Regions from separate parts of the Nonomuraea sp. NPDC049714 genome, predicted to be linked through region 1. Evidence: riboswitches for the same ligand, from Rfam matches in the RefSeq annotation. Region 1 holds a riboswitch; each other region holds the start of a gene.

Region 1 (5,812 bases):
CTTCGATAACTTGTCAAGTCTTGCGAAATGACCTCGCATAACGCTCGCATCGCGTTTCGCATCGAAGGTATTGACAAGGTTTTGAAAGTGGCGAAGATGGACTCCATCCCGCCGTCCAGGAAGTCTGGAGATGCCGCGACGATGACGGCCATGACGCTAGAGAAGACAGCGACCCTCCGTAGACAGCGCAGGGACGGCAGGGTCGCGATCGGGTTCCTCGCCCCGGTGTGCCTCGCCTTCGCCGTCTTCTACCTGTACCCGGCGATTCGCGGTGCGTGGTACTCCCTCACCGACTGGAACCTGCTGTCCGACCCGGCCTTCGTCGGCCTGGACAACTACGCGACCCTGGTGAGCGATCCGCTGTTCTGGAACGCTCTCAAGGTCACCGGCTACTACGTGGTGCTGACCATCACGCTGCAGATCGTCGGCGGGCTCGGCCTGGCGGCGCTGCTGCACCGCCTCACCCGGTCGCTGCTGATCCGGTCCCTGCTGCTGGTGCCGTGGCTGGTGCCCAGCGTGACCACCGCCCTGCTGTGGATGTGGCTGCTGGACGCCAACCTGGGCTTCTTCAACCATGTGCTGAGAGGTCTCGGCATGGAGAACCAGGGCTTCCTGACCTCGCCCGACCTGGCGCTGCCCAGCGTGGCCGTGATCAACGCCTGGAGCGGCGTCGGCTACACCGCCCTGCTGTTGTACGCCGGCATGCTGCTGATCCCGCCGCAGATCTACGAGGCGGCGGCGATCGACGGCACCGGCGAGGTGCGCCAGTTCTTCTCCATCACGATGCCGCTGCTCCGGCCCATCCTGGCCTTCGTGCTCGTGGTGTCGCTGATCGGCTCCTTCCAGCTCTTCGACACCATCGCCGTCACCACCAAGGGCGGGCCCGTCAACGCGACCCGGGTCGTCTACTTCTACATCTACGAGCAGGCGTTCACCCACTTCAAGATGGGGTACGCCTCCGCGCTGGCGCTGAGCCTGGTGCTCATCCTCGGCGTGCTGACCTTCATCCAGCTGCGCCTGCTGCGCGCCTCCACCTCGGATCTCACGTGAACCTGCCCAAGATCGGCCGCCTGGTGGCGTGGCTCTGCCTGATCGCGGCCCTGCTGATCTCGCTGTTCCCCCTCTACTGGATGCTGCGCACCGCCATCACCCCGGGCCGGGAACTCGGCGCCGACAACGCCACGCTGCTGCCGGACAACCCCACGCTCATCAACTTCCAGCGGGTGCTCGGCCTGGTGAGCCGGGAGGAGGCACGGGCCGCCGGCGGCTCCGGTGCCGACCTGAACTTCTTCCTCTACCTGCGCAACTCCATCCTCTACACCGGCCTGATCACCATCGTCCAGACGCTGATGTGCGCCATGGCCGGCTACGCCTTCGCCCGGCTGCGCTTCCGGGGCAGGGACACGCTGTTCGGCGTGTTCGTCGCGGCGCTGATGGTGCCGCCGATCTTCACCCTGCTGCCCAACTTCGTCCTGGTCAAGGATCTCGGCTGGCTCAACACCCTGCCGGGGCTGGTGGCGCCCACCCTGCTCATGACGCCGTTCGCGGTCTTCTTCCTGCGCCAGTTCTTCCTCGGCATCCCGCGCGAGGTCGAGCAGGCGGCGCTCATCGACGGCGCGGGCGCATGGACCGTCTTCTGGCGGGTGGTGCTGCCCATGACGAAGGGCCCCCTGCTCACCCTGGCCCTGACCACCGCGGTCTGGACCTGGAACGACTACCTGTGGCCGCTGCTGGTGGCTCCGGGCGAAGAGTCGCGGGTGCTCACCGCGGCCCTCGGCGTCTTCCTCAGGCAGTCGCCGAACACGGCGCCCGACTGGACCGGCCTGATGGCGGGCTCGGCGTTGTCGGTCATCCCGGTCCTGCTGCTGGTGGCCTTCTTCGGCCGCCGGCTCGTGGACTCGATCCAGTTCTCCGGCATGAAGGGATAAATGATGAAAAAGCTGGTCATAGCGGTGAGTGCCGTGGTGCTCACCGCGTCATGCGGCGGGGGCGGTGGCGTGTCCGCCGGCGACGGGGTCACGCTGAACTACGTGCTCTGGGACGACGTGCAGCAGGGGGCCTACCAGCAGTGCGCGGACGCCTTCCAGAAGGCCAACCCGGACATCACCATCAAGATCACCCAGAGCGCCTGGGACCAGTACTGGCAGAACCTCACCACCCAGATGGTCTCCGGCGACGCCCCGGACGTGATCACCATGCAGGCGTCGTTCTATCCCCAGTTCGTGAAGAACGGCCAGCTCCTGGACCTGCAGCCGATGGTGACCGCCGACAAGGTCGACCTCACCCAGTACTGGCCCGGCCTGGCCGAGCAGTGGGTCAAGGACGGCAAGAGGTACGGCCTGCCCAAGGACTGGGACACCATGGCCATCGTCTACAACGTCAAGCAGGCCAAGGAGGCCGGCGTCGACCTGAGCGACCTGACCTGGAACCCGGACGACGGCGGCACCTTCGAGGACGCCCTGGCCAAGCTCACCGTCGACACCGCCGGCAAGCGCGGCGACGAGCCCGGCTTCGACAAGACGAAGATCGCCGTGCACGGCTACGCCCCCGAGCTGAACGACGGCTCCCTGGGCCAGAACAGCTGGGGCAACCTGGCGGTCTCCAACGGCTTCTCCTTCATCGACAAGAACCCGTTCGGCACCAAGTACTTCTACGACGACCCCAAGCTCATCGAGACCGCGACCTGGTACAAGAGCATCGCCGACAAGGGCTACACCCCGTCGTACGACAAGACCAGCTCACTCGGCACCGACGCCGTGCTCACCTCCGGCAAGGCCGCGCTCGGCATCACCGGCTCCTGGATGATCAAAACGTACCTGGACGCCACCGAGCAGGAGTTCGCCTTCGCCCCGCTGCCGACCGGCCCGCTGGGCCGCAAGTCCTCCTTCAACGGCCTGGCCGACGTGATCTACGCCGGCACCGAGCACAAGGACGCCGCCTGGAAGTGGGTGAAGTTCCTCGGCTCCACCGACTGCCAGAACATCGTCGCCGACAACGCCGTCGTCTTCCCCGCCATCCTCAGCGCCACCGAGCGGGTGCTGGCCGCGCACGAGAAGGCCGGCCGGGAGGTGCAGCTGTTCGTGGACGAGGCCAAGGCGAAGGACGGCACGTTCCTGCTGCCGGTCAGCGACCACGGCGACGAGATCAACCAGATCGTGGGCACCGCGCTCGACGAGGTCTGGCTCGGCCAGAAGGACGCCAAGACCGCCCTGACAGCGGCGAACCAGCAAGTGAACGGCCTGTTCGCGGGAGGCTGAGATCATGAGTCCCCCCTAGCGAGAGGCAGAGCATGCGACTTCCCCGGCATCTGATCGCGGCGCTGGCCGCCTTCTGCACCGTCGCACTGACCGGGACGGCCCAGGCGGAGACCCGGACACAGGCGCGACCCGCGCCCACCGCCGCCTCCGAAAAGGTCGAACTGCCCGCCCCCGTCCCCTGTCCCGGCTGCTGGCGGCCCGCGCTGAGGACGAGCTGGCAGTGGCAGCTCGCGTCCGTGCCCAAGGAACCGTTCAGCGATGTCACGATGTACGACATCGACGGCTTCGACGCCACGGCCGCGACCGTGCGCCGCCTGCACGCCACCAAGGCGGGCCGCAAGGTCGTCTGCTACATCAGCGCCGGATCGTACGAGGACTGGCGGAAGGACGAGGGCGACTTCCCCGCCTCGGTGCTCGGCGACCCGCTCGACGAGGAGTGGGAGGGCGAGCGCTGGCTCGACATCCGCAAGTACACCGGCGCCCTGGGCGACGTCATGCGAGCCCGCCTGGACATGTGCAAGGCCAAGGGCTTCGACGCGGTCGAGTTCGACAACGTCGACGGCTACACCAACGAGACCGGCTTCGACCTCGACGCCGCCGACCAGCTGCGTTACAACGCATGGCTGGCCAACGAGGCCCACACCCGCGGCCTGTCCGCCGGTCTGAAGAACGACCTCGCCCAGATCCCCGCGCTGCTGCCGTACTTCGACTGGGCGCTCAACGAGCAGTGCTGGCAGTACAAGGAGTGCACGACGAAGCAGAACGGCGACTACGGCTACGACCGGTTCGTCGCGGCGGGCAAGGCGGTGTTCACGGTCGAGTACGAGCTGCCCACCTCGAAGTTCTGCACCAAGTCCAACGCCCAGAACTTCAACTCGCTGAAGAAGAAACTGAAACTGGACGCGTACCGAGTCGCCTGCCGATAGCCATCCCCGGTCGTGCGCCGCCCCGCACGACCGGGCCTTCTTGACGTGATCCCCGGACGGCCGAGAGGATGGCGGCTTCATCCAGAGGATCCGAGGGACCTGGCCCGGCGACGATCCGGCAACCTGCCTGCGCGAAGGTGCCAATGCCAGGAACGATGAGGAGAGCCATGCGGCCGCGGCTTGACGTTCCCGTGCTCCACGGATCGCTCGTACGACTGGAACCGCTCACCGCGGGTCACACGGCGGATCTCGTACGGGCGGCAGAGGAGGATCGTTCCTCCTACGCCTACACCCTGGTGCCACGGGCCACCGAGATGGGCGCCTACCTGGCGGCGCAGTTCGCCCGCGAACGCGAGGGACTGATCCCCTTCGCCCAGGTTCGAGTGGCGGACGGGATGGCGGTGGGCTGCACCGCCTTCTGGAACCCGCGCACCTGGCCGGCCCGACCGGAGCTCCGCGCCATCGAGATCGGCTGGACCTGGCTCGCCGCCTCGGCCCAGGGCACCGGGATCAACGTCGAGGCGAAGCTCCTGCTGTTCACCTACGCGTTCGAGACGTTGGGCGTGACCCGCGTGGACCTCAAGACCGACGCCCGCAACGAACGCTCCCGCCACGCGATCGAACGCCTCGGCGCCTGTTTCGAGGGCGTGCTGCGCAACTGGTCACCATCGTGGGCCCCCGGTGAGGAGGGGCAGCTACGCGACTCCGCCATGTTCTCGGTCATCGACACCGAATGGCCCGCCGTCAAGTCGTCCCTGCACGCCCGCCTCGAAGTCACCGATCCATGACAAAGCTGTGCACCTCTTTCCGCCCCGCGTACGCACGCACGGTCGCCGCCCCCTCCCCCAGCACACCCACGAGAGAAACACCCAGCGGCCCGATCTCCTGTTCCTCCCGCTCACAGCTCAGGAGGTCGCAGAGTCATCCAGCGACAATTAATAAAGCCGCAGCAGAAACCCTGGACCATGCTCATTAGGGCCCGTCGCCGCGGGTGAAGACGGGGACAGGGGCGACGCCGGCCCGATGGGCACGAAGGACCGAGATGGACGGTGACCTTCCGCTCCGGGGGCGCGTCGTCTAGAGATAGCAAGAGCTGCTGAGTTGAGGCTTCCGGAAGCCTGTTCTTGTGCATCATGATCGATAAGCTGATCACTATGGGCGGCGGCGAACCATCTCTCCAACTGGCGGACGTGACCACCGCATTGACCACGGCGCTCACTGCTCTGAAAGCCGTGGATCCCAGTCCGGCATATCGCGTGGTCGGCACTAGCGCTGCTCTTCTGCAGGGCGTCCACCTGCCGGTCGGAGACATCGACCTCTTGGTGGCTCAACGAGAGAACGTGGACACGTTTGCCGCCGCTCTCTCATCGTTTCCCTGCCTTCACGCTGCATCTTGGCTCCCCGAAGCTTCGCAGTACTACGTCAATTACGACGTGGACGGGGTGGACGTGGGCATGAGCACCGTTGAGAAGCAAGCCGACTCAGACGGGATGGAATGCGTCGGCCGCGGCCCATGGCGGCACTACGTCCTGGTCGAGTGTGGCTCTCACCGTATCCCCGTGGTTCGCCTGGAACTACGGCTGGTCACAGAACTCCTGCGAGATCGCCCTGATCGATATGAACCTCTCC
Region 2 (5,812 bases), on a different contig from region 1:
AAGGCGTAGAAGACGGGCGTGATGGCCCCCAGCTCCAGCGGGTAGGAGCCGAGGAACATCAGGTGGTTGAGCACTCTGTTGAGCTCGGCCAGCAGGGTGCGCGACCACACGGCCCTGACCGGCGGCTCCATGCCGAGCATGCGCTCGACGGCGATGACCACGCCCAGCTCGTTGGCGAACGCCGACAGCCAGTCGTGCCGGTTGGCCAGGACCAGGATCTGCCGGTAGTCGCGGACCTCGAACAGCTTCTCCGCGCCCCGGTGCATGTAGCCGATGATCGGCTCGGCGGTGGAGATGCGCTCGCCGTCGAGAGTCAGGCGGAGCCGGAGCACGCCGTGCGTCGAGGGGTGCTGCGGGCCGATGTTGAGGATCATGTCCTCGGTGGCCAGCTCTTTCGCGCCCGCTCCGATTCCCACTACGCGTTCCGTCATAAAAGCAATGCTGCCACCGGGCGCAGTGGTGATCCAGCGCTGGGGCAGGTCAAGGAACGGTATGCGGGTGCATCCCTTAGCCGGTCAGGGGGAGTAATACCGGAAACGGGGGAGAAATCATCATGAAAAGGGCTGTGTACGACATAGCTGCCCTGATCGCCAGGGTGGTCGTCGGAGTGATCTTCGTCGCGCACGGATGGCAGAAATGGCAAGGCGGCCTGGGTGCCACGTCCGAGGGGTTCGCCCAGATGGGCGTGCCGCAGCCGCAACTGGCCGCCGCGTTCAGCACGGTCGTCGAGACCGTCGGCGGCGCCCTGTTGATCATCGGCCTGCTGGTGCGGCCCGCGGCGCTGCTGCTGCTGATCGGCATGATCGGGGCGATCGCGTTCGCCCACTGGAACAACGGGGTCTTCGTCCAGGAGGGCGGCTGGGAGCTGGCCGCCGCGCTGGGCTCGGTCGCGCTCCTGCTTCTGGCGCTGGGGGGCGGCAGGCTCGGCCTGGACGGCATCATCCACGGCATCTACCGGAAGCGCGCGCAGCGGCGCGCCGCCGAGAAGGCGTCGGCCGGCCGGCCCGCGCCCGCCCACCGCGAGGACACCCAGCCGGTCTACCGGGACGAGCAGCCCGGCTACCGGCCGGAGCGGCCTCCGAGGGAGGACACGCAGCCGGTCTACCGGGACGACACCCAGACCGGATACCGGGAGGACGCGGGGCCGGGGCCTCAGGACGAGACGCGGCAGCACCCCGTGCCCAGGCAGCCGTCCGGGCACCGGTCCGACGCGCTCAGCGAGGAGGACATGCGGGACGTCAACGCGCTGATCGGTGACGAGCAGCGCAGGCCGCCGAAGCCGCCCAACCGCTGATCCGTCACCGCGCCACGAGGTCCCGCAGCGCCTCGACGAGCCGGTCGACGTGCTCCTGCGTGGAGCCGATGCCGATCGAGGCCCGCACGGCCGAGGCGGTGTCGTCCTCGCAGCCGCCGTCGGCGGTGCCGAGCAGGTGCCGCACGAACGGGTGCGCGCAGAACTTGCCGTCCCGCACCCCGATCCCGTACTCGCCGGACAGCACCTCGGCGACCTGGCGGGCGGAGTGACCGTCGACGGTGAAGGAGACGATGCCCACCCGCGGGTGGGCGGGTCCCCACAGTGACAGCTCCCGCACGCCCGCGATCGAGGCCAGACCCGCGCGCAGCCGCGCGACCAGGCGCTCCTCCTCCTTGACCAGCGCCGTCCAGCCGGTGGCGGTGAGGGCGTCGCAGGCGGCGGCGAGCGCGATGGCGCCCAGCACGTTCGGGGTGCCGGCCTCGTGCCGGGGCTCGGGGTCGTCGTGCCAGTCGGCGGCCTGCCCGGCCTGCCCGACCGAGCGCACCGCGCCGCCGCCCTTCAGGTACGGCTCGCCGTCCGCCAGCCAGTCACGGCGGCCCAGCAGCACCCCCGCGCCGAAGGGGGCGTACAGCTTGTGCCCGGAGAAGGCCACGTAGTCCAGGTCGAGCGCGGTCAGGTTGATCGGGCGGTGCGGCACGAGCTGGGCGGCGTCGACCAGGATGCGGGCGCCGTGCCGGTGCGCGATGTGGGCCAGGGCCGCGATTGGCCACAGCTCGCCGGTGACGTTGGAGGCGGCGGTGACGACGAGCAGCTTGGGCCCGTCGACCCCGGCCAGCGCCTCGTCGGCGGCGCGGACCGCCTCGCCGGGGAAGGCGGGCGGCGCGAGTCGTACGGTCCGCTTCCAGGGCAGCAGTGAGGCATGGTGCTCGGTGTCGAAGACGATCACGGTGGTGTCGTCCGGCAGGCAGCGGGCCAGCAGGTTGGTGGCGTCGGTGGTGTTGCGGGTGAAGATGACGGCGTCGTCGGGGCGGGCGCCGGCGAAGGCCCGTACGGTGTGGCGGGCCTGCTCGTAGCGGGCGGTGGTGAGCTGGGAGGCGTATCCCGCGCCGCGGTGCACGCTGGAGTAGGCCGGGAGCGCTGCCGTGACGGCCGCGCTGACCGGCTCCAGACAGGGGGCGCTGGCGGCGTAGTCGAGGTTGGCGTAGCCGACCAGCTTGCCGCCCTTGACGGGCACCTCGAGGTCGGCGCCGAGCACGGCGGGGATGGTCCTGCCCTGCCGGACGGGGGCGGCGGCCTGGTCCTGCTGGGGAGCGTTGCTGAAGATCGTCAACGTGGGCACGGCGAAACTCCTGAGGTCGTCGGACCCCTGGAGACCACGGAGCCCGCGCTTGCCCGCCACACCTCGTGACGGACCAGGTCTTCACCCGGGGCACCCCGCCGCGGACGCGAGGGTTGCCGGCCAGCGAGCCGGGGCTTGACGCTGGCACTCATGACCTACGTCAGGCACTATAACCGACACCCGCCCATGGAAGGCAACCCCCGCCTTTAGGATGCACTTGTGCGCTTTGATCCCTGGAATCCCGATTTCGTGGCCGACCCGTACGGGGTCTACGCCGAGCTGAGGCAGCAGGCCCCGGTCAGCTTCTTCGAGCCGACGGGCCAGTGGCTGATCGCCCGCCACGCCGACGTGAACGCCCTGCTCAGGGATCGCCGCCTGGGCCGGTCCTACCTGCAGGTGGCCACGCACGAGGAGTTCGGCCAGGAGCCGGAGCCGGAGTTCCAGGAGCCGTTCTGGCGGGTGATCAGGGCGGGCATGCTCGACGTCGAGCCGCCGGTGCACACCCGGCTGCGCCGCCTGGTCTCCAGGGCGTTCACCCCGCGCATGGTGGAGTCGCTGCGCCCCCGCGTGCGGGCCATCGCGGGCGGCCTGGTGGACGCGTTCGTCGAGCGGGGCGGCGGCGACCTCGTCGCCGAGGTGGCCGAGCCGCTCCCGGTGACGGTGATCGCGGAGATGCTCGGCATCCCCGACGCCGACCGCCACCTGCTGCGCCCCTGGTCGGCTGACATCTGCGGGATGTACGAGCTCAACCCGGCCCCCGAGGCGCAGCACACGGCCGTCCGGGCGGCGTCGGAGTTCGCCGGCTACCTCAAGGAGCTGGCCCGCGAGCGGGCGGCCCGGCCCGGTGACGACCTGATCAGCGCGCTCGCCCAGATCGACGAGCTCACCGAGGACGAGCTGGTCGGCACCTGTGTGCTGCTGCTCAACGCGGGCCACGAGGCCACGGTGAACGTGACGGGCAACGGCTGGTGGTCCCTGTTCAGGAACCCGGCCGAGCTCGTACGCCTGCGGGAGGATCGCGGGCTGCTGCCGACGGCGATCGAGGAGCTGATGCGGTGGGACACGCCGCTGCAGATGTTCGAGCGCTGGGTGCTGGAGGACATCGAGGTCGGCGGGGTCGTCATCCCGCGCGGCGTGGAGGTCGCGCTGCTGTTCGGCTCGGCCAACCGCGACGGGGAGGTGTTCGGCGACCCGGACCGGCTCGACGTGGGCCGGGTGGACAATCCGCACATCTCCTTCGGCGCGGGCATCCACTTCTGCCTGGGAGCGCCGCTGGCCAGGATCGAGCTGATCGAGTCGTTCGGTGCGCTGATGGACCGCGCGCCGAAGCTGGAGCTCGTCAGGGAGCCGGTGTGGAAGCCGGGCTACGTCATCCGGGGCTTGGAGTCGCTCGACCTCAGAGTGGCCTGATCCACCGGCCCTGATTCACCGGCTTTGACTGAGCCAGCCGAATCCCCCCAAACCGGACGAATCGATCAGCTCGGCCTCCTCCGAGGCCCGTGCGAGGGACCTGAGATAACCGCGCGCGTTGACCCGGGCCAGGTCGAGCGGCGGGCGTGTGCCGGTGATCCCCAGAGCACGCAGCGCGACGCGTTGTGTGGACAACGTTGTGGATATCGCACCGGCCCGCCTGCCCGCCTCGGCGCACGCGTCGAGCGCCACGTGAGCGGTGATGTCGCAGGTCCCGTCGGGGACGGGCATCACCACCGCGCCGTCGCGGTATCCCGTGAGCGTGCCGCAAGGGGGACGGTTATCCACAGGGTGTGCATAATCCACGGCGATCGCACGACCCCGTTCGAGCCGTGCCAGGACGGTCGCCCAGGCGGCGTCGCGCGGCCACCCGATCTCGGCCCGCGCGCCGGTGCCCGACAGCGGCCACCACCGATCGAGCCACTCCCGATCGGCGTCGGTGGGAGGGTCGCCGAGCCGTTCGGCGCCGGTCTCGGTGTCGACCAGAACGAGCCGGGGCCCGTCGCAGGTCTGCTCGGCGACGTCCAGCGGGATGTTGTCCAGCCACTCGTTGGCGATGGCCAGGCCGTTGATCCCGGCGGGGACGGTGGCACGCCAGTCGATCTCCGGTGGCAGGCCCGGCGGCCGCGGGGACAGGTCGACGGCCGTCACCCGGAGTCTGCTGCGTAGTTCGGGGTCGGCCGCGCCGAGCACCCGGCCCACGAGCACCCCCTCGCCGGCGCCGATGTCGACCAGGTCCAGCTTGCCCGGCATGCCGAGCTCCGCGTCCACCTGCACGAGCAGGGACAGCACGGCCTCGGCGAACACCGCCGAGGCGCTGACCGAGGTGCGGAAGTGACCTGAGGGCCGTTCGCGCAGGTAGAAGCCGCTCTCGCTGTACAGCGCGCGGTCGATGGCGGCGCGCCAGGTGAGCCACATATTAGAAATATCTCACGATACACAATGCGTTACTTTGTGACTACACAATGTGCAGGAGTTGCTCTATCGTTAACTCGTTGTTACCGAGTGACTGCTCACGGTAATTCGAGTGGTGGCTCATCCCTGCGGCTCTGCCGCATTTCGAGAGGAGCTCTCGTGTCCAAGAAGACCATCGTCGTGGTCGGTGCATTCGCCATGCTCTCGCTGGCCGCACCGGCTCAGGCCGGCATCGTCCCCGGCCACAACGACGTGCTCTCCGAAAACGCCGTCACCGTGCCCATCACCGCTCCCATCAACGTCTGCGGCAACTCGGTCGCAGCCCTCGGTCAGGCCGTCTCCGGTTGCAAGGGCGGCTCCAGCGTCCGCTGACGCATGAAGGGCTCGGACCGGCCGATGACCGGTCCGAGCTCGACGAGTGGCCGCCGATCGGCGGTGGTGGCCACCGGTGCACCTCCAAGAGGTTCGCGCACTGTGCGGGCGTCGGGTCCTGCGACTCGGCGCCCGCTGCCATGCGATGAACCCCTCTCCTCATCTCATTCCGACAGGGGGTGCACCATTTGTATGCCCTTGTCCCATTTGTCGATAACGCGACATGCGGCAAAACCCCGGTCACATGTGTGCCTCTGTCAGGCCGTTACGCTGGTCGGCAGCGCCATTGGGTCGACAGGGGTGAGACGGCATGGACGCAGGTGATCGCCCGGCACGGCTGACCGTCGGCGTGCTGGGAGCAGGCAAGGTGGGCTCCGCCCTCGGCGCCGCTCTGGCGCAGGCGGGTCACCGGGTCGTGGCAGCGAGTGGGGTGTCCGACGCCTCCAGGGGATGGGTGATCG
Region 3 (5,812 bases), on a different contig from region 1:
CTTGTTCGCCGAGACCTTCGAGTTGACGATCAGGATGTACGGGTCCTCGAGCACGGCCTCCATACGGTCGGAGTCCGTGACGAAGTACATCGACGTCATGCCCTTGTCGAAGCGCATGCCCTCGGTGAGCTCAAGCTCCAGACCGAAGGTGTTGCTCTCCTCGACGGTGATGACGCCTTCCTTGCCGACCTTGTCCATCGCCTCGGCGATGAGCGCCCCGATCTCGGGGTCGGCGGCGGAGATGGAGGCCGTCGAAGCGATCTGCTCCTTGGTCTCCACGTCCTTGGCGAGCTTGGACAGCTCCTCGCTCACCCGCTCGACAGCGGCCTCGATGCCCTTCTTCAGGGCCATCGGGTTCGCGCCGGCGGCGACGTTGCGCAGGCCCTCGCGCACCAGCGCCTGGGCGAGCACGGTGGCGGTCGTGGTGCCGTCACCAGCGACGTCGTCCGTCTTCTTGGCGACTTCCTTGACCAGCTCCGCGCCGATCTTCTCCCACGGGTCCTCGAGCTCGATCTCCTTGGCGATCGACACACCGTCGTTGGTGATAGTGGGGGCGCCCCACTTCTTCTCCAGCACGACGTTGCGGCCCTTGGGCCCCAGGGTCACCTTGACGGCGTCGGCGAGCTGGTTCATACCACGCTCGAGACCGCGCCGGGCGTCCTCGTCAAACGCGATCATCTTGGCTGCCATAAGGCTAGACCTCCCAGTTGCAGGGTGGCTGGCTGTGGACCGAGCCGACGCCCGCGACGGCATGTGGGTCCGCAACTCCGTCGGCAGACCCCATCGTCTCGATCCCAGGTTGGCACTCTGCAACAGAGAGTGCCAACGAATTGTTTAGCACTCTACCCTGTCGAGTGCAAGCTGACGCCACCCACGCCCAGGTCAAGTCCGTACAGCGCGAACGGCGGGCCAGGGCGGCCCGCCGTACACCGAGGGGGTGGCAGGCCGCACGCACTGCGCTGACGTGCGGGCTGCCGGGGCTTACCAGCTACGCGACCGCACGGACGGACTCCGCCTGCGGCCCCTTCTGGCCCTGCGTGATCTCGAACTCGACCCGTTGCCCCTGTTCGAGAGATCGATAGCCATCCATCATGATTGCCGAGTAATGGACGAATACATCCTTACCACCGTCTACCGCGATGAAGCCGTAGCCCTTGTCCGCGTTGAACCATTTGACGGTGCCCTGCGCCACTTCCGACTCCTCTTACTGGGCTCATAGGTCCCGCCCATTCCTCCGCGAGACCCACAATCGTCATGACAATTGGGGAATCAGTCAGACGACCGCACTCGACCATACCTGCGACACGACGTTTGGCACCAGAGTCAACCGACAAACCGGAAATTTCACCATGTGCGGAAAGTAGTTCAACCTTGAATTTGATTGCGGAAAAAAAGAGAAGGCGCCCGCATGCGGGCGCCTTCTTCAGTGACCGGGTTCAGCCGCCGGCGACTGCCGGGATGATGGAGACCTGAGTGCCTTCAGGGGCCGGAGTGTCAAGTCCCTGGGCAAAACGGACGTCCTCTTCGCCAACATAAACGTTGACAAAACGCCGAATCTTGCCCGATTCATCGAGAATGCGGGCGCCAATCCCCGGGTAGTCGGAGTCGAGCTTGGCGAGCACGTCACGCAGGGTCGCGCCCTCTCCACTCACCTCCGCGCTACCGCCGGTGTAGGTGCGAAGGATGGTGGGAATCCGCACAGAAACACTCATGAATAAACCTCGCCTTTCCTGATTGTCAGACAGTCGCGCGGAACGCGTCGAGAGAGGGCCGGATCACGGCCGTGGGCTGGGCGTCGTCGGCGATGACGTCGAGCGTCTTGAGCCCGTCGCCGGTGTTGAGCACCACGGTCTCCAACTCCGGGTCGAGCCGCCCGGTGTCGACGAGCTTCTTCAGCACGCCCACCGTGACGCCGCCCGCCGTCTCGGCGAAGATGCCCTCGGTCGAGGCCAGCAGCTTGATCGCCGCGACGATCTCGGGGTCCGTGACGTCCTCCACAGCGCCGCCGGTGCGGCGGGCGATGTCGAGCACGTAAGGGCCGTCGGCGGGGTTGCCGATGGCCAGCGACTTGGCGATGGTGTCGGGCTTGACCGGCTGGACCACGTCGTGGCCCGCCTTGTAGGCCGTGGACACCGGCGAGCAGCCGAGCGCCTGCGCGCCGTAGATCTTGTACGGGCCGTCCTCGACGAGCCCGAGCTCGATCAGCTCCTTGAAGCCCTTGTCGATCTTCGTGAGCTGAGAGCCGGAGGCCACCGGGATGATGATCTGCTCGGGCAGCTTCCAGCCGAGCTGCTCGGCGATCTCGTAGGCGAGCGTCTTGGAGCCCTCGGCGTAATAGGGCCTCAGGTTGACGTTGACGAAGCCCCACTTGTCGCCCATCGGGTCACCGATGAGCTCGGAGCAGAACCGGTTGACCTCGTCGTAGGTGCCCTCGATGCCGACGAGCCTGCCGCCGAACACGCGGGCCATGGCGATCTTGGCCTGCTCCAGCCCCGCGGGGATGAACACGCAGGCGTCCAGCCCGGCCCTGGCGGCCGCGGCCGTCACGGCGCCGGCCAGGTTGCCGGTGGAGGAGCAGGACAGGGTGTGGAAGCCGAAGTTGCGCGCCGCCTCGACGGCGATGGCCACCACCCGGTCCTTGAAGGAGTGGGTGGGGTTGCCGGAGTCGTCCTTCACGTGGAGGGACCTGATGCCCAGCGCCTTGCCGAGGTTGCCCGCCTTGACCAGCTTGGTCCAGCCGGGGTTCATGTTGGGCTTGGTGGCGACGTCGGCCGGCACCGGCAGGAGCGCGCGGTACCGCCAGATGTTGGCCGGTCCGGCCTCGATGGAGGCCCGGGTGACGTTGCCGAAATCGTAGGCCGCTTCGAGCGGCCCGAAACACTCCGAACAGGCGAAGCTCGGGCCGAGCGGATAGCGGGTGCCGCACTCGCGGCAGGAGAGAGCGACGGCGGGACCGAAGTCGAGCGACATGAAGCGAGGCCTTCCCTCATCTTCGCCCGTGGCCACCCTGACCACGGACCGGAATTGGCACCTAGTCCCGGTCGGCCTCGCCAGGTCGCGAGTCACAAGCCGGGAGGGTTGCCGGGGCTTCGCAGGGCCGGTCCCTCCACCCCTCTGGATGAGCAATATTCAGTTGTTGCTGCTGACCGGACTCTACCCAATCAATCGCGTGACCTGCCCGGTCATCTCAGCATGCGAGATATGAGGTCTCATCGGTAGTCTTCGCCCAGCGCCGCCTGGACATATTTGCGGGCCTGGTGGATACGCGACTTGGCGGTGCCGAGCGGGATCTTGAGCTGCTCGGCCACCTCGCTGTAGTCGAGCTGGACGATGTCGCGCAGCACCAGCGCCTGGGCCAGATCGGGCTTGTCGGCCTCCAGCGCCTCCATGGCGTCGAGCAGGTCGAGCCGCGATCCGGCGATCACGCTGACCCGGCGGACGTCGGGCTTCTGCATGGGCAGCTCGTCGGAGGTCTGCTCGGCCGACCTGCGCTTCAGCGAGCGGTAGGTGGTGCGCGCGCAGTTGGCGGTCACGATGTGCAGCCAGGTGCTGAACCTGGCCCGCCCCTCGAACCGCCCGATGTTGCGCGCGACGGCGAGCAAGGTGTCCTGCGCCGCCTCCTCCGCGTCCTGGTGGTAGGGCAGGATGCGGGCGCAGTGCCGCAGCACGTCCGGCTCGATCCTCCGCAGGAGTTCGCCGAGTGCGCGATGATCTCCGACGGCGGCGGAGCGGGCCAGTTCCTCGGTTAGCTCATCAAGCGCCATAGCTGGGATCCTAAGGTCGGAGGGAGCTTTAATGAACAGCATCCTGCTCGCCTCGAACAGAGGCCCGGTCTCGTTCACCGTATCCGAGGACGGTGACCTGACCATGAAACGCGGTGGTGGCGGGCTCGTGTCGGGCCTGTCCGGCGTGGCCAAGGACGAGGGTGTGCTCTGGGTGTGCGCCGCCCTGTCCGACGGCGATCGGGGCGCCGTCCGCCAAGCCCCCGGCGGCAGACTCGACCACGCCGGTTACGAGACCGGGGCGCTGCGGATGCTCGAGATCGCGCCGGCCGTCTTCCACCGCGCCTACAACTCGGTGGCCAACTCCACCCTGTGGTTCGTCAACCACCTGCTCTACGACATCCCCAACGCACCCCACTTCGGCACCCGCTTCCAGCGCGACTGGGAGTCCTACCGCGACTACAACGGGGCGTTCGCGCTGGCGCTGGCCGAGGAGGCCGGGCACGGCGCGCGCGTGATGGTGCAGGACTATCACCTGACGCTGACCCCGGCGATGCTCCGGGCCGAGCGGCCGGATCTGCGCATCGCGCACTTCAGCCACACCCCGTGGGCGCCGCCGGAGTACTTCTCGCTGCTGCCCGACGAGGTGGCCGGCGAGGTCCTGGAAGGCATCCTGGGGGCCGATCACGCGGGCTTCCTCACCCACCGGTGGGCGGGGGCGTTCATGGACTGCTGCGAGGCCGTGCTGGGCGCGCGGGTGGACCGTGTGGACCGTACGATCACGCATGAGGGACGGGTCACCCGCGTCGGCGTGCACGCGCTGGGCGTCGACGGCAAGGCGCTGTGGACGCGAGCGGGCGAGCCGGACGTCGAGTCCCACATGGCGGCGCTGCGGGAGCAAGTGGGCGAGCGCCGGCTCATCGTGCGCATCGACCGCACCGAGCTGTCGAAGAACATCGTGCGCGGCCTGCTCGCCTACCGCGAGTTCCTGGCCGCCCATCCCGAGTGGCACGGTCGCGTGGTGCACCTGGCGTTCGCCTATCCCAGCAGGCACGACCTGCCCGAATACCGCGAGTACACCGCGTCGGTGCAGCGCTGCGCGCAGGAGATCGAGGACGAGTACGCCACGGAGGACTGGGATCCGCTGATCCTCAACGTCGAGGACGACTATCCCCGCTCCCTGGCCGCCTACCGGATGGCGGACGTGCTGCTGGTCAACCCGATCCGCGACGGCATGAACCTGGTCGCCAAGGAGGGTCCGGTGCTGTCGCCGCGCTGCGCGCTGGTGCTGTCCCGCGAGGCGGGCGCGGCGGCCGAGCTCGGGCCGCACGCGCTCATGGTGAACCCCTACGACATCAGCGGCACGGCCGGCGCGCTGCACCAGGCGCTGGTCATGCCGGAGGAGGAGCGGGCCCGCCGCCGCGAGGGGCTGGAGTCGGCCGCCACCGCGCTGCCCCCGCAGAAGTGGCTGGCCGCCCAGCTCGACGCGCTGGGCTGAGCGCGGTCAGTTCCAGTCGGCGTTCCGGAGGGCGGTGGCCAGCCCGGGGGTCTTCCAGGTGTCGACGACGAGGATCTTGGTCTTCGGCAGATACCACTCGCGCGTGGTGAAGCGGGTGCTGGTGGCCTTGCCCGAGTGGGTCCGGCAGCGGGTCTGGAACTCGTGGTAGGCGGCCTTGTGGCCGGGCCCGACCTGGCGCAGCCCCTTCTTGTGCGGGCCGATCTTCTCCACGCGCAGGAGCTTGCCGTCGACCGGGCACCGCTGCACGTCCGAGGCGGGGTAGTAGCCGCCCCGGTCCACGTTGTACGGCCCGAACCCCTCGGCCCCCAGCTTGATCGCCTTCGGCCCGAAGATCCAGAAACCCTTGCAGTCCGTGGTGAAGAAGCCGCCCTCGGGGTGGGCGCACTTGCCGGTGACGACGTGGATCCAGTCGGTGCCGCCGCCGTGGATCCGCCACTTCATCGGCAGGTAGAGGGTCAGGCCGTTGCGCAGTTTCAGCTGGTGGGCGGGGGCGGCAGTGGTGGCGGTGGCGGCGGCGGGCGCCATGAGGACGGCGGCCGCGGCCACCGCCACGACGGCAAGGGATCGCTTC

What was found. A riboswitch is a leader RNA that binds a small molecule or an ion and turns the genes downstream of it on or off. The one in region 1 is predicted to bind S-adenosylmethionine.
Positions count from the first base shown of each region.
Region 2: another riboswitch for S-adenosylmethionine. It lies ahead of ACIBQX_RS40005 (aminotransferase class V-fold PLP-dependent enzyme); the one in region 1 lies ahead of ACIBQX_RS14690 (GNAT family N-acetyltransferase).
Region 3: another riboswitch for S-adenosylmethionine. It lies ahead of thrC (threonine synthase); the one in region 1 lies ahead of ACIBQX_RS14690 (GNAT family N-acetyltransferase).

Region 1 is NZ_JBITLM010000003.1:306,805-312,616, forward strand. It holds gene ACIBQX_RS14670 (carbohydrate ABC transporter permease) at 151-1,050, shown strand; gene ACIBQX_RS14675 (carbohydrate ABC transporter permease) at 1,047-1,928, shown strand; gene ACIBQX_RS14680 (ABC transporter substrate-binding protein) at 1,929-3,257, shown strand; gene ACIBQX_RS14685 (endo alpha-1,4 polygalactosaminidase) at 3,290-4,183, shown strand; SAM riboswitch class I at 4,258-4,345, shown strand; gene ACIBQX_RS14690 (GNAT family N-acetyltransferase) at 4,351-4,971, shown strand; gene ACIBQX_RS14695 (hypothetical protein) at 5,317-5,812, shown strand, end outside.
Region 2 is NZ_JBITLM010000013.1:285,991-291,802, forward strand. It holds gene ACIBQX_RS39995 (NADH-quinone oxidoreductase subunit D) at 1-431, opposite strand, end outside; gene ACIBQX_RS40000 (DoxX family protein) at 554-1,294, shown strand; gene ACIBQX_RS40005 (aminotransferase class V-fold PLP-dependent enzyme) at 1,299-2,594, opposite strand; SAM riboswitch class IV at 2,635-2,750, opposite strand; gene ACIBQX_RS40010 (cytochrome P450) at 2,814-4,004, shown strand; gene ACIBQX_RS40015 (SAM-dependent methyltransferase) at 4,020-4,982, opposite strand; gene ACIBQX_RS40020 (chaplin family protein) at 5,139-5,351, shown strand; gene ACIBQX_RS40025 (Rossmann-like and DUF2520 domain-containing protein) at 5,662-5,812, shown strand, end outside.
Region 3 is NZ_JBITLM010000028.1:4,719-10,530, forward strand. It holds gene groL (chaperonin GroEL) at 1-690, opposite strand, end outside; gene ACIBQX_RS50075 (cold-shock protein) at 989-1,192, opposite strand; gene ACIBQX_RS50080 (MoaD/ThiS family protein) at 1,437-1,712, opposite strand; gene thrC (threonine synthase) at 1,738-2,970, opposite strand; SAM riboswitch class I at 2,984-3,125, opposite strand; gene ACIBQX_RS50090 (RNA polymerase sigma factor) at 3,210-3,764, opposite strand; gene ACIBQX_RS50095 (trehalose-6-phosphate synthase) at 3,796-5,220, shown strand; gene ACIBQX_RS50100 (hypothetical protein) at 5,227-5,812, opposite strand, start outside.